DNA from 2 places in the Mycobacterium sp. pUA109 genome. Region 2 is predicted to be linked to the other one. Evidence: predicted binding sites of a transcription regulator. Region 2 holds the regulator's gene; the other holds the start of a gene.

Region 1 (7,510 bases), on a different contig from region 2:
GCGGCAACCACCCTGGCCCCGTTCAACTCGCCTCGGCAGATCACCGACGGGCCAGCTAATCAAACGGCCAACCAAGCGTCACAGACATCGACCGGTACTGCGCAAAGCACGGTTTCGCAGATATCCCAGGCGTTTTCCCAGGTGCCGGACAAACTCAGCAGCCTCGCGTCCTCCAGCGGAACTAGTCCAACGCTGCTGCCGTCCGACCTGATGGGCTTCGGGGCGGACCTGGTCGCCTATTTCGAGGACGCCCCGTTTTCTCCGTTGAGCGTGGCATCGTTCCCCCTCGATGCGATCGGCGCTGTGACCGGTGTCCACACCGACGACATTGTCAGTGGCTGGGCGGAGGCCGCGCTCGCTCCGGAGGCGGCCGTCATACCGGAGGCAGCGGCGCTGGCCGGCACACCGTTTCCGGCCGCCACCGCGGTGCCCACGGTGCTATCGGCCGGTCTGGGACAGGCGAACACCATCGGTGCCCTGTCGGTGCCGCCGGCCTGGACCGCGGTCAGCCCGGCGATACGTCCGGTGGCGGTAGCGCTACCCGCCGGCGCCGGCTCGGTCGCCGCAAACACGCTAGAAGCCGGCTCGGCAACCACGTTCGCCGAGATGGGCCTCGCGGGTATGGCTGGTCGCGCCGTGGCCGGCACCCTCGCTGGCCCGATACGACGTGGTCACGACACGGTCCACAGCCAACCCGCAGCGGGCGCCACAACCACGGAAAGCCGCCGTTCGCCCGCGGACAAATTTGCGGCCCGCGCCGAGGACCGCACGGTACCGTCACGAGCATCGTCGGGCGGCTCGGTGACGGAATTCGCCGCCGACCTGCGGGAACTCGCCAAGCTCCGCGATGAAGGACTGCTCACGGACACCGAATTCCGCGAACAAAAGCAACGCCTACTGGGTCGCTGACCAACTACGCCAACGCGCGCGTTGCCTGGACCGGCGCTAGAAGGGCGGCGGTTCGTTGCGCTCGGCGATGTGGGCGGCGTTGAGCGCGCGCTCGGCTCTGATCTGCCGGTTGCGGTTTTGGGCGCGGGTGCGTTTTCGCAGTGGCATCGCGAGTCCGCGGCAGTATCCGTTATCCGGCTGCGCCGTTGGGGGAGTGGGCAATTCGCCGGTCGGTACGCACAGCCTCGGGAACAGGAGGCGGCTGCCCGGATAGGTGGTGTAGATTTGGCCACTGGGCGAGGTCCACTCGACGGTGCCATCAGGGAACTGCCGGTCGCGCCAACCGGCCCAAAATGTTTTGAGCAGGTGGTGTTTTCGGCACAGTGCCTTCAGGTTGGATGGATGGGTCAGGCCACCGGCGTCATAGGGAATCGTGTGGTCGATGTCGCAGAACTCCGCCGGCCGGGCACAACCGGGGAACCGGCAGGTCAGATCCCGGCAGCGGATGAAGTCGGCCAGTGCGGTCGACGGCCGATAGCCCGGTTCGGGTTCGGGCGGGTTGTCCGGATCGGGCAGGCGCAGCGGCCGGACCCTGGCGCCCGCGCGGAGCATCTCAGCCAACAGCGGTGCGGGCATGAGCATCTCGCCCAGAATCAGTGCCGGCGGTGGCTTGACGGCCGGAGGGTCGGGCTCGGGCTCGGGGGCTAACGCCTCGGCCAACGTCATATCCGGGGTGATGGGGCGCGACGCGGGTGGCTCGCCGCTGTTGTGCGGATCCACCGGGGTCTCCATCGCCGCCTCCTCGGCGAGGACGTGCACGAGCACACCGCTGGCCGAGGAAGAAGCCTCGCTGGCCATCGGGCAGTCGGCATCGCCGCAGCCGCACACCAGCCGGTCCCCGCCGGCCGCCAGTACGCCCATCGCATCGGCACGGCGTTGGGCGATGGTGCGTGGGTCGTCGTCGCAGACCTCGTGGGCCATCTGCATCAGCCGCCGTTCCAGCACGGCCGCGTCATGGGCGTACAGCCGCCCCCATACCGGAGTGACACCGCCTTCGGTGTTGGGGGTGTCGATCACCATCTCGCGGCTACGCGCGGAAGCGCGGGTGTGGCGCAGCGCGCCGGGATCGTATTCATCGATGATTGCATCGATGGCCTGGGCGGTTTTGGTCGCCGACAGCGGGCCGTAGCGCACCGCGTCGCGGGCCAGGGATTTGTCCACCAACGCCAACGCCTCATCGTCCTTGATCAGCTGAGTGCGCCACGCGATGGTGGAGACCACCTGGTAGCTCAACAGGCCTTCGGCGAACGCCTCGGCAACATGGGGCAGCCGGTCACGCAACGCCGTGGCTAAATACATCTGCCCGGAGGCCTTGCCGTGGCTCAAGTTCAGTGCCGCCGCGACCTCGGCGGCGGTGGCATCCCAGTCGTCGCAGGCCCATTGGGCGTGGGCCGCGCTGTCGGTGCGGCGGTGTACCAATTCAGCGATGGCCGCCAACCGGCGCGCCGAGGCGGCGGCCTCGATCAGGCCCCATCCGGTGATCGAGGCGATGACCATGCTCTCGTGGGCATCGGCCAACTCCTCGAGCTCCGGAAAGATGGTATCGAACATGCCTTCGATTATAGCGAGGAAGTGTGACATATGCCACACGCATGTTCGAAGAAGGGCCGAACTGTCGATCAAATGCCAACTGTGGATAAACGCGGAGTGCGACTGGGCGCTCTGTCCGGGGCTTATCTGGACCCGATCCTGTGATTGCGTAAGCCTAACGCGCGAAACGCAGCCCAAAAATGCGTTGTTGCAACAGATTCAGGCACATCGTCGGCTCACGGTAGCCTAATGCCGATGAGCCGACTGTCCCGGCGGCAGCTGATGCTCGGCGGGGTCACGCTTGCCGGGCTGGCCGCGTGTACCGAGGTGGCGCCACCGATCGAGGACCGGATCGGCGCTCTGGAACGCCGCTGCGATGCGACGATCGGTGTGTTCGCCGTCAACCTGAAGTCCGGCCGCTCGGTGGCCCACCGCGCCAGCGAACCATTCGCGATGTGCTCAACGTTCAAGGTCTACGTCGTCGCCCGCGTTCTGCAGATGGCGCAGAGGGAAGAGCTGAGGCTGGACCACGCCGTGCGCGTCGACCCGGCCGCCATCGTGGCCAACTCGCCGCGGACACAACCGCGGGCCGGCGGCGACATGACGATCGATGAGCTGTGCCGTGCGGCGCTTCAGCTGAGCGACAACACCGCGGCGAACTTGTTGCTCACGATCATCGGTGGGCCACCCGCTGTCACCGCATTCGCCCGCAGCATTGGCGATCAGCAATCCCGACTGGACCGCTGGGAGACCGAGCTGAACGCGGCGGTCCCGGGCGATCCCCGCGACACCAGTACCCCCGAGGCGCTCGGCGGCGGGTATCGCACCCTTCTCAGCGGCGACGCGCTGGCGCCCAAGCAACGCCAGTTGCTCGAGGGTTGGATGCGCGCCAACGAGACGTCGTCGATGCGGGCGGGCCTGACGCCCGGGTGGACAACCGCCGACAAGACCGGCTCAGGGGACTACGGCAGCACCAACGACATTGGCATCGCCTACGGCCCGGAAGGTCAGCGGGTGCTGTTGGCGATGATGACGCGGTCACGATCCGAAGACCCGACCGCGGTGGGTCTGCGACCCCTCATCGGCGAGCTGACCACCCTGGTCCTGCCGACGTTGGCTGACCCGAACTAGCCCGCCGCGCCGAGCGGCGGCATGACCCCCTTGGCCACCACCGCCTGCAACTCGACGTACTCGGCCAGCCCCTCGGCGCCGAACTCGCGGCCGATCCCGGATTGCTTGAAGCCGCCGAACGGGGTGCTGATGTCGAGGTTGTACATGTTGACGCCGTAGGTGCCGGCCCGCACCGCCGAGGCGACCTGAAGGCCGTGCGCGACGTCGTCGGTCCACACCGACCCGGCCAGTCCGTAGTCGCTGTCGTTGGCGATGCGCACCGCGTCGGCCTCGTCGCGGTAGCGCAGCACCGTGAGCACCGGGCCGAAGATCTCTTCGCGGGCGATGCGCATGTCGTTGCGGGCGTCGGCGAACAGGGTGGGCCGCACATACCAACCGCGGTCGGCGGGGGCGTCGTCGCCGCCCACCACGATGCGCGCCCCCTCGTCGGCGCCGGACCGGATATAGCCCTGCACCCGGTGCTGTTGGCGCTGCGCGACCAGCGGCCCGACGTCGGTGGCCTCGTCGGTGGGGTCACCGACCTGCAGGCCCGACATCATGTCCGCGAGCGCGTCGACGACCTCGTCGTGGCGTCGTTCGCTGACCAGGATCCGGGTTTGCGCCACGCAGGCCTGCCCGTTGTTCATCAGCCCGGCGTTCTTCAGGGCGCCGACGGTGCGACCCACATCGGCGTCGTCGAGGATGATGGCCGCCGACTTGCCGCCCAACTCCAGGCTCACCCGTTTGAGTTGCTCTCCGCAGATCGCCGCGATCCGCCGGCCGGCCGCCGACGATCCGGTGAACGCGATCTTGTCCACCCCGGGATGGCGCACCAGGTGTTCGCCGACGTCGCGGCCGCCGGGCAGGATGGACACCACCCCTTCCGGAAGTTCGATCTCCTCCAGCATCTCGGCCAACCACAGTGCGTCCAAAGGGGTTTCGGGCGCGGGCTTGACGACGATGGTGCAGCCGGCGATCAGGGCGGGGATCAGCTTGGGCATGATGACGAACTGCGGGACGTTCCACGGCACGATCGCGCCGACCACCCCGACCGGGGCCCGGCGCAGCTGAACCTCACCGAGTACCCCTTGGCGTCGCTCCAGCCAGGGAAACTCCCGGCCCACCGCCAACCCCAGATGCATCATCGCGGCCGCGCCGTTGGCCTGTCCCTGCCGGGAAAAGCGGCGCGGGGAACCCATCTCGTCGGTGATCAGGTCGGCCATCTCGTCGACGTGCCGGGCGTACACCGTCGCCAGCTGCTCGACCTTCGCCATCCGCTCATCCGGGCTCAGCCGCGGCCACGGACCGTGGTCGAAGGCGTGCCGGGCGGCCGCCACCGCCTTGTCGACGTCCTCAGGCACCGCCTCGGGGACCTCGCCGATTGGCTGTTCGGTGTGCGGCGAGATCACCGCCAGCCGCCGACCGGAAGCCGGGCGCTGCCAGCGGCCCGCGATGAACAGATCGTCATACGAACGATGGTCGAGGCATTGCGTCATCGGGCACCGCCTTGCGCAGGGGGCAGGAAACTTCGCTATTGCCGCTAACATAGCAAAAAAACCGACCGGGAAGGCCGACGTTGACCGACGAACTTGTGGTAACCGCCGACGGCGGCGTGCGGACCGTGACGTTGAACCGTCCGCAGGCCAAAAACGTCATCGACGCCGCCCTGCACCACCAGCTGCTCGACGTGTGGCATGACCTGGACCGCGACCCGGACGCGCGCTGCGTGATCCTCACCGGCGCCGGTCAAACCTTCAGCGGGGGAGGGGACTTCGCGTTCCTCAAGGCGCAGCACCAGTCGCTGGAGCTGCGGTACGCGGTGTCCCACCAGGCCGGCGGCATCCTCAACGCGATGATCAACTTCCGGCTGCCGGTGGTGGCGGCGGTCAACGGTCCCGCGGTCGGGCTGGGTGCCTCGCTGGCGCTGTGCTGTGACCTGGTGCTGATGTCCGAGGACAGCTATCTGTGCGATCCGCACGTCTCGATCGGGCTGACGGCCGGCGACGGCGGGGCGTTGCTGTGGCCGTACATGATGAGCATGATCCGGGCCAAGGAGTACATCTACACCGGCGCGCGTATCCCCGCCGCCGAGGCGGTGCAGCTGGGCCTGGCGAATCGGGTGACCACCGCGGACACGCTGATGACCGAGGCGGGGGCGCTGGCGGCCAAACTCGCCGCGCAACCGGCCCGGGCGCTGCAGACCACTAAACGCGCGTTCTCCAAGCACATCGCCCAGGCCGCGGTGGCCATCGTCGACTACGGGTTGGCCGCCGAAACCGTGGAATTGGGCGCCGAGGAGCACATTGACAAGGTGCGTGAATTCCTCGGCCCGGACAAATACGACGCGATCAGCTGAGGCGCCGCCGCGCCGCCCGCGCCGCCCGCGCCGAAATCGACGTTAGCGAGGGGTGCTCTCGCGTTTTTTCGCGCTAACGTCGATCTCGGCGAGGGGAGCCGCGAGGGGGGTCAGGGCCGCGTCCCAGGAGAGGTGGCGATGCTGCAGACCGGGTTCGTTGCGGCCGAACAGCAGCTGCCCGCGGGCCCCAGACTTCAGGTTGGCCTGCAGCGCCTCGACCAGCCGGTAGTCCTCGTCGCGCACGGTGGCGTGCGCGTAGTCGAAGACGGCCTGCGCGCCGGCGGCGACGGACTCGTCGGAGACATCCAGCGGTGTCGAATTCTGGTGCACGGTGATCGACCGGCCCGGCCCGTCGGCCGGGTAGATCCGGAACAGCTCGCCGTTGGCGATCGTCACCGACAACACGATGTTGGGGAACAGCGCGTAGATCACCACCATGTACTTGAACGGATCCCACTGATCTTCGGGGATGTCCTCGAGTTCCAGAATTCCGTTGAGCGGAAAGACCAACCGGTGATGCGGCCCGAATGCGTCGAACACCGTGCAGTTGCTGCGGGCAATGGTGGCGAACGTCTGCCGATGCACGGTGGCGAAATGATAGTTCTCCGCGAAGGTGTCGACCGCCAGCTTCCAATTGATCGGGGTGTCGAGCACCTTCTCGCCCAGCGGGCACCAGCGCCCGATCCCCCAGGAATCCAGTTCGTCGGCCAGCCCACCCAGGTGGGCGGCGACGTCCAGGCCGGCGGCCGGATCCAGCGCCACCCATAAGAACCCGGCGAACTCCGCGGCCGGCAACTCGGTCAACCCGGCCGATTTCACCGCCACCCCGGGGAAGCCCTCCCGGCCCGGGATCGCCACCAGGCGCCCGGTGTTGTCGTAGGTCCAGGCGTGGTACGGGCAGCTGAACCGCTTGGCGGTGCCGCAGCCGGTCACCACCTGGGACTGCCGGTGCAGGCAGACATTGTCGAACGCGTGCACCGACCCGTCGGCCGTGCGGGTCAACAGGATGGAGCGACCCATCACGGTCTTGGTGCAGTAGGAGCCGGGCGTGGGCAGCTCTGAGGCGTAGCCGACCAGCTGCGGGCTGGCCAGCAGCATCGCCCGGTCGATCTCGTGCCGCCCCGGTGAGGTGTAGTCGTCGGCGTTGACGGTGTGCTCGGCCGGGGCCAGGTCGGTCGTGTTATCCCGCGCCAGCTTCAGCGCGCGCCGGGTCAGGTCGACGAGTTGGTCACGGTCCATCGCTCCAGTACACGCCTTAGACCGGTTGTAAGGTCAAAGCGTGGCTGAACAGCTGCTGATCGGCGACGTCGCCGCCCTGACCGGGATCGGGTCGGGCCGGATCCGCCACTACGAGAAGGTCGGATTGCTGCGGGCGACGCACCTGGCCAACGGCTACCGGGTGTTCGACGTCGAGCAGGTGCTCGACCTGCTGCGCATCGATCTGCTGCGCAGCCTGGGCGTCAGCATCAAAGGTATCCAGCGGGTGCTGAACGGTCCGCCCAGCACGCTGGCCGGCATTCTCGACGAGCACCGCAAACTGCTGCTCGCCGAACGCGACCGGTTGGA
Region 2 (7,510 bases):
CGGCGAGCCGACCGACGGGATGACCGAGTTGCAACCGATCGGCATCTACTCGATTCCGGAGGTGTCCTATGTCGGGGCCACCGAGGTGGAGCTGACCAAGGACGCGATCCCCTACGAGGTGGGGGTGGCCCGCTACCGCGAGCTGGCCCGCGGCCAGATCGCCGGCGACTCCTACGGCATGCTCAAACTGCTGGTGTCCACCGAGGACCTCAAGCTGCTGGGCGTGCACATCTTCGGCACCAGCGCCACCGAGATGGTGCACATCGGGCAGGCGGTGATGGGCTGCGGCGGCTCGGTGGAGTACCTGGTCGACGCGGTGTTCAACTATCCGACGTTCTCCGAGGCCTACAAGACGGCCGCGCTGGATGTGATGAACAAGATGCGGGCGCTCAACCAGTTCCGCAGTTAAGGCGTGTCGGGCCGCTCACGTGCGGCAATAAACCTGCCGGCCGCCGCGTTGGCACCGGGTAGGCGTGGGCGCCGACGGGCACCCACCGCAACTGGGGGACAATGGAACCTGGTGCTACCAACACCGTGGTGAGGAGGCGAAACCGATGGAGCAGGACCAACACCCAGATCACGGGCACCGCTACCAGCCGGAGCAGGGCGGAATGTACGAGCTGGAGTTCCCGTCGCCGCAGCTGTCGTCACCGGATGGCCGCGGCCCGGTGCTGATCCACGCGCTGCAGGGCTTCTCCGACGCCGGCCACGCGATCCGGCTGGCCGCCGGCCACCTCAAGGACGCATTGGACACCGAGCTGGTGGCCTCGTTCGCCATCGATGAGCTGCTGGACTACCGGTCGCGGCGCCCGCTGATGACGTTCAAGACCGACCACTTCACCGCCTACGACGAGCCGGAGTTGAGCCTGTACGCGCTGCACGACAGCGTGGGCACCCCGTTTCTGCTGTTGGCCGGCATGGAGCCGGACCTGAAGTGGGAGCGGTTCATCACCGCGGTCCGGCTGCTGGCCGAACGCCTCGGGGTGCGCCAGACCATCGGGCTGGGCACCATCCCGATGGCGGTTCCGCACACCCGGCCGGTGACGTTGACCGCGCATTCCAACAACCGCGAGCTGATCGCCGACCACACCCCGTGGATCGCCGAGGTGCAGGTGCCCGCCAGCGCCTCGAACCTGCTGGAGTACCGGCTGGCCCAGCACGGCCACGAGGTGGTCGGTTTCACCGTGCACGTGCCGCATTACCTGGCCCAAACCGACTATCCGGACGCCGCCCGGGCGCTGCTCGAACAGGTCGCCAAGACCGGTTCGCTGCAGCTGCCGCTGACCGCGTTGAGCGAAGCCGCCACCGACATCCGCGCCAAGATCGACGAGCAGGTCGAGGCGAGCCCCGAAGTGGCGCAGGTGGTCACGGCGCTGGAGCGCCAGTACGACACGTTCATGACCGCCCAGGAGAACCGGTCGCTGCTGGCGCGCGACGAGGACCTGCCCAGCGGTGACGAGCTCGGCGCGGAGTTCGAGCGGTTCTTGGCCGCCGAAGCCCGCAAGAAGAAGTCCGGCGACGACGACCAGAGCTGAGCGGCCACACGTAGAGTCGGCCTATGGGCATCGACGTGACGGTGGTGCGCGTTTTCACCGACGAGAACGACAACTTCGGCAATCCGCTCGGCATCGTCGACGCGGCCGCGGTGCCGCCCCCGGACCGCCAGCGGCTCGCCGCCGAATTGGGGTACAGCGAAACGCTATTCGTCGACCTGCCGGAAGCGGGGTCGACCAGCGCGCACGCCCGCATCTACACGCCGATGACCGAACTGCCGTTCGCCGGGCACCCCACCGTCGGGGTGTCGTGGTGGCTGCGCGAGCGGGGCAGCCCGATCCGCACCCTGCAGGTGCCGGCCGGCATTGTGCAGGTCGGCTACGAAGGTGCGCTCACCGTGGTCAGCGCCCGCTCGGAGTGGGCGCCCGAATTCGCCATCCACGACCTGGATTCGCTCGACGAGCTGGCCGCCGCCGATCCCGCCGAGTTTCCCGACGACACCCAGCACTACCTGTGGACCTGGACCGACCAGGAGAACGGGGCGCTGCGCGCGCGGATGTTCGCCGGCAACCTGGGCGTACCCGAGGACGAAGCGACCGGCGCCGCCGCGGTGCGCATCACCGATTACCTCAGCCGAGACCTCACCATTACCCAGGGCAACGGGTCGGTGATCTACACCCGTTGGAGCCCCGAGGGCTGGGTGCGCATCGCCGGCCGGGTGGCCAGCGATGGGGTGATGACGGTCGTCTAACGGTCGTCTAACCGGTCCGGTGCAACACCGCGGTCAGATGGTTTTGCCGCGGCTGGCCGACCGCACCCATCTCCAGGGTGTAAGACAGCTCGTCGCCGTCGAGCCGGTAGCGCCGGGACAGGGCGGTCACTTCCTTGGCGGTGGGGGCCAAACCGATGGTGGCGGCGGTCATCTCGAGTTCGATGACGTCGCCAGTGGCCGCCAAGGTGCCCACCTGGATCTCGGTGATACCGCTGGGATGGGCGAGCACCCATTCCACCCGACCCGGTTGCGGCACCCGCAGATAACCGGTCTCGGCGTGCAGCGGCAACCCGTCGGCGGCCGATTTGGTTTTCTGCCCGTAGCTCAAAAACGGCTTGCCGACGTGGCCGAACACCACGTCCTCGAGATAGTCGAACGAGTCGATGGTCGGGTACACCCCCGAGCCGCGGCCCGACCAGGTGCCCAATAGTGGAGCCAATGCCGCAAGGTTCGGGTGCAGGTCAGCCGTCATGGCGTCAGCCTACCTACCGCGAGCAGACGCAAACGCACCCCAAACACCGCGTTTTACGGTGCTTTTGCGTCTGCTCGGCCCACCAGCGCCCGGTGCTCACGCAGGGCCTCGATCTCCCGCTCAAAGTCGTCGGCCGACGTGAACGACCGGTACACCGAGGCGAAGCGCAGGTAGGCGACCTCGTCGAGTTCGCGCAGCGGGCCCAGGATCGCCAGCCCGACCTCGTGGCTGGGAATCTCCGGCGATCCGGCCGCGCGCACCGTGTCTTCGACCTGCTGGGCCAGCACGTTGAGCGCGTCATCGTCGACGTGGCGGCCCTGGCAGGCGCGGCGCACCCCGCTGATCACCTTCTCCCGGCTGAACGGTTCGGTGACACCGCTGCGCTTGACCACGGCCAACACCGCGGTTTCCACGGTGGTGAACCGCCGCCCGCATTCCGGGCAGGACCGGCGGCGTCGAATCGCCTGGCCTTCATCGGTTTCGCGGGAGTCGACCACCCGAGAATCGGGGTGACGGCAAAACGGGCAGTGCATGGCCGCTCCTTCGCCGCGCGGGCAGGGTGTCTGAGACGACTCCGAGCGTACCTGCGCGGCGTGCGGCGTCAGCAGTGGCGGTACCACCACTCACCCGATCGGCGCGATCAGGGTCTGGCCGGCGTCCAGTGCCGCCGAGTCCAACCCGTTGAGTTCCCGGATCCGGTCGGCGACCTGACGGGTGGACGCCCCGGGCGCCACCCGCGCGGCGACGTGCTGCAGGGTTTCGCCCGGCTCGACGCGCACCACGGCCAGCCGGTCGGGCACCGGCGCCGGGTGGTTGGCCGCCGCCCCGAATTGCGCGATCAGGCCCAGCCACACCGTGATCAGGGCGGCCAGCATGGCCAGCGCCGCCGTCGTCCCCGGGGTGATCGGGCGCCGACGGTGCGGACCCCGCGACACCAGCACGCCGGTCCCCCGGTAGCGCAGCGGCGCACCGGCCGGCCGCGGCCGCGGCGGACGCACCTGCTCGCTCATCCGGCCGTTCGGGTGTACCCGGACCGGCCGACGCGGCATCACCCGGCGCGGCGGGGCGGTCTCGATGAGTGTCATGGGAGCTCCTTCCTCCGACGCAATCGCTCCTGTGTTCGAACTATAGTCGATCACGTGTTCGATGCACGAACATGTGATCGAACTGTTGTCGAACTCTAGACCGACCCACCGACAACACCGGTCACATGAGTCCCAGGCCCCGGTGGCGCGACACTTGTCGAACAGGTGTTTGAGAATCGGCTGCTGCGGGTCTACATTCGTTCCTATGAGCGACAGCAGCGACACTTCGGGCCCCGGCGATCGGGACCAAGGTTCCGATAAGCCACTGGATACGACGCTGACCGCGCGGCAGCGCACCATCCTGGACGTCATCCGCGCCTCGGTCACCAAACGCGGCTACCCGCCCAGCATCCGGGAGATCGGCGACGCCGTCGGGCTGACCTCCACCTCCTCGGTGGCGCACCAGCTGCGCACCCTGGAACGCAAGGGGTACCTGCGCCGCGACCCGAACCGGCCGCGGGCGGTCGACGTGCGCGGCCCGCACGGCACCGTCGCCGCGGTGGCGCCGGTCGACACCGACGTCGCCGGCTCCGATGCCCTACCCGAGCCGGCCTACATCCCGGTGCTGGGCCGCATCGCCGCCGGCGGGCCGATCCTCGCCGAGGAGGCCGTCGAAGATGTGTTCCCGCTGCCCCGGGAGCTGGTCGGCGAGGGCGCGCTGTTTTTGCTCAAGGTGGTCGGCGAATCCATGGTCGACGCGGCGATCTGCGACGGCGACTGGGTGGTGGTGCGTCAGCAGAACGTCGCCGACAACGGCGACATCGTCGCGGCGATGATCGACGGGGAGGCCACCGTGAAGACGTTCAAGCGCACCGGCGGCCAGGTGTGGCTGATGCCGCACAACCCGGTGTTCGACCCCATCCCCGGTAACGACGCCGCCGTGCTGGGCAAAGTCGTCACGGTGATCCGCAAGATCTAGACGGGTGCGCTTTAGTCGGCCTTGACGAAACCGTTGAACTGGGCCACTTCCTCGCTGGCGAACCAAATTTCGGCGGCTTTTTCGAAGTACGCGGGGCTGTCGGGGGTGTAGTACAGGCCGGACACGGTATTGGCCTTGACCGGATACCCCTCCGGCGCCTGATAGGGGTCATCGAGCGGAAGGTGCACCGCTGGATAGGCCTCCCCGTCGTAGCCGGGTGACTCCGGGGCGTCGTCGTCGGCGGCGCCCAACGCCGCGTGCCGCCCGGTCTGCGGCTCCGGCGCGCCCTGCACCTCCGACGAGGTCGGGATGCGGGTCGGCGCGGTGTCGACCGCGTCGGGGTCCTCGGCCTCCTCGAGTTCGTCGGCTTCCGCGTCGTCGACCGGCGCTTCGCCGAAGCCGCCCGCCGACCCGCCGGGCGTGGGCATCCAGCTGTCGTCGGGTCCGGTCCCGCCGAACAGGTCCACCCCCGACGGCGGCCCGCCGGGCTCCTCGCCGTAACCGCCCGGCTCCTCGCCGTAACCGCCGGGCTCCTCGCCGTAGCCAGCGGGGAACCGCGAGAGGCGCACCGTGGTTCCGGGTTCCTCGGCCTCCGCCGACCACCGCTCGTCGTCCTCGGCGTCATAGCCGATGCCCGGCGCGGCACCGTTGGCGACCGCGCCGGCCGTCGCGCGACGACGCCCGTTGCGGCGCAACAGGAATCGTTCGGCCTTGCGTCGCCGCTGCCACCACAGCCCCGCCAGCAGCGGCAGCAACACCAGCGCGGCCAGCGCGACGGCCAGCCACCACCAATGCCAGCCGGGCCCGGTGCCGCCGCCACCGTGGTGACTCAGCGCGGGACCGCTCGGCGCGTTCTGGCCCGGCACCTGCAGCCCCGCCAGCTGGCCGGCCAGGTTTTCCGGGTCGGTGCTGAACCGGTTGGCGACCCGGTCCCAGGAGATGGTGCCGCCGGTGAATTTCTGTGAGACCACGTTGCCGTCGACCGATTGGTCGCCCACCGGCGCGCCCAGCTTCCCGGACGCGCCGCCGAGCTTGTCCCACGCGACCTTCATCGCACCGCGCACCACGAAGGCGCCATGATCGGGGCTGAAGAAGATCACCGGCTTGTCCTCGCCGGAGAAGGTGCTGACCCGGCTGCCCGGGATCGGCCCGTCGGCCTCGCTGCTGACCGGGAAGCCCAGATCGCTACCGGCCGGCCCGCCCAGGGACTCGTATTTCGCCAGCACGTCGCCGGAGACGGCGTTGGCCCCGGTGGCCGGGGAGAAGAAGACCTTGCCGCCGGCGAAGTCTTGGCCCGCACCGTCGGTGCCGACCGTGTATTGGTCGCCCTGTTTGGCGCCCAGCGGCCCGGAGGCGCCGCCGGCCGCCCGCCACGCCCGGTTGATGGACGCGGTCGCGTCGATTGGGACCTGCAAGTCCTTGAGGTCGCCAGCCAGCTCGGGCGGATCGGTGCTGAATGCCTTGGTCACCCGGTTCCACGACACCTGACCACCGCTGAACTTCTGGGTGATCACGTCGCCGTCGGTGGTTTCGTCGGCAACCGGGACGCCCAGCGTGCCCGACGAACTGCCCAACTTGTCCCACGCGGCGTTGATCGCCCCGCGCACCACGAAGGCGCCGTGCTCGGGGGTGTAGAAGAGCACCGGGTGATCGGCGGCGTCGAAGGTGATCGACCGACTGTCCGGGCTGGCCAAGCCGGGGGCCTCATCGACGTTCGGGAAGCCCAGGTCGCTGTCGGCGGGACCGCCCAGCGACTCGTACTTCTGCAACACCGCGCCGTACATCGCGCGGGCACCGGTGGCCGGGGTGTAAAACATCTTCCCGCCGGCGAAGTCCTCGGCGAAGCCCTCCCCGATCGGATAGACATCACCTTGCCGCGCGCCGAGTTCGGAATTGTCCCCGCCGGCGGCGTCCCACGCGGCGCTGATGGCGTCGGCGGCGTCGGACTCCGGAGTCGCCGCGGCGGTGGGTGCCCACAGCACGACGGTTGCCGCCGTGGTCAGCAGGCCGAGCGCCGCACGTACGGCCGCCCTGCCTAGTCGCCCTCTCTGCCCAGTCACCAAACCTCCCCGGCCGCCCATATGCCGCTGTCTGTCACGTCGCGGATAACTATTGCGTCGCCGGACACAAATTGCGAACGCGTGCCTCCGACATTACGAAAATAGATGCACAACCGATGTTCAATTGATGCAGGTTTGCGCGTGTCGCTCATTCGGGCTCGGTTGAGCTCACCCACGCCGGGCCGACACCGAGGTGGCGCTCACTACCGTGAAGGGCATGCGCGCAGTTCCGGTTTACGCCTCCGTCACTGGACGCGCCGACGGCCCGGCGGTGGTGCTGTCCAACTCGCTGGGCGCCACCCACCGCATGTGGGATGCCCAGCTCGACGACCTGGCGCGGCGGTTCCGGGTGATCCGCTACGACACCCGCGGCCACGGCGCCTCCCCCGTTCCGGCCGGCCCGTACTCGATCGACGATTTGGCCGGCGACCTGATCGCCCTGCTGGATCGGCTCGGTGTGGGCCGCGCGCACCTGGTCGGGCTGTCGCTGGGCGGGATGACCGCGATGCGGGTGGCCGCCCGCCACCCTGACCGGGTGGACCGGCTGGTGCTGCTGTGCACCGCGACCAGCCTGCCGCCGGCCGCCAACTGGGCGGAGCGGGCCGCGACGGTGCGCGCCCACGGCGCCGGCGCCGTCGCCGAATCCGTGGTGCAGCGGTGGTTCACGCCCGGGTATCTGGCCGCCCACCCCGACGTCAAAGCGGCGCA

What was found. The regulator LexA, encoded in region 2, represses DNA repair genes until DNA is damaged. The targets are predictions, from matches to a motif close to CGAACANNTGTTCG.
Region 1: a site for LexA is predicted at 2,534-2,547, ahead of ACAG26_RS11250 (DUF222 domain-containing protein). Genes of this name have one in related genera too.

What each region holds. Positions count from the first base shown of each region.
Region 1 covers NZ_JBGGKS010000008.1:74,739-82,248, forward strand. Annotated here, with positions in the region: gene ACAG26_RS11245 (PPE domain-containing protein) at 1-909, shown strand, start outside; gene ACAG26_RS11250 (DUF222 domain-containing protein) at 946-2,499, opposite strand; gene bla (class A beta-lactamase) at 2,734-3,609, shown strand; gene ACAG26_RS11260 (aldehyde dehydrogenase) at 3,606-5,084, opposite strand; gene ACAG26_RS11265 (enoyl-CoA hydratase/isomerase family protein) at 5,165-5,944, shown strand; gene ACAG26_RS11270 (aromatic ring-hydroxylating dioxygenase subunit alpha) at 5,987-7,183, opposite strand; gene ACAG26_RS11275 (MerR family transcriptional regulator) at 7,224-7,510, shown strand, end outside.
Region 2 covers NZ_JBGGKS010000030.1:35,516-43,025, forward strand. Annotated here, with positions in the region: gene sthA (Si-specific NAD(P)(+) transhydrogenase) at 1-409, shown strand, start outside; gene ACAG26_RS25440 (proteasome assembly chaperone family protein) at 555-1,535, shown strand; gene ACAG26_RS25445 (PhzF family phenazine biosynthesis protein) at 1,559-2,245, shown strand; gene ACAG26_RS25450 (peroxynitrite isomerase) at 2,253-2,738, opposite strand; gene nrdR (transcriptional regulator NrdR) at 2,792-3,271, opposite strand; gene ACAG26_RS25460 (LysM peptidoglycan-binding domain-containing protein) at 3,362-3,823, opposite strand; gene lexA (transcriptional repressor LexA) at 4,029-4,742, shown strand; gene ACAG26_RS25470 (LGFP repeat-containing protein) at 4,754-6,802, opposite strand; gene pcaD (3-oxoadipate enol-lactonase) at 7,020-7,510, shown strand, end outside.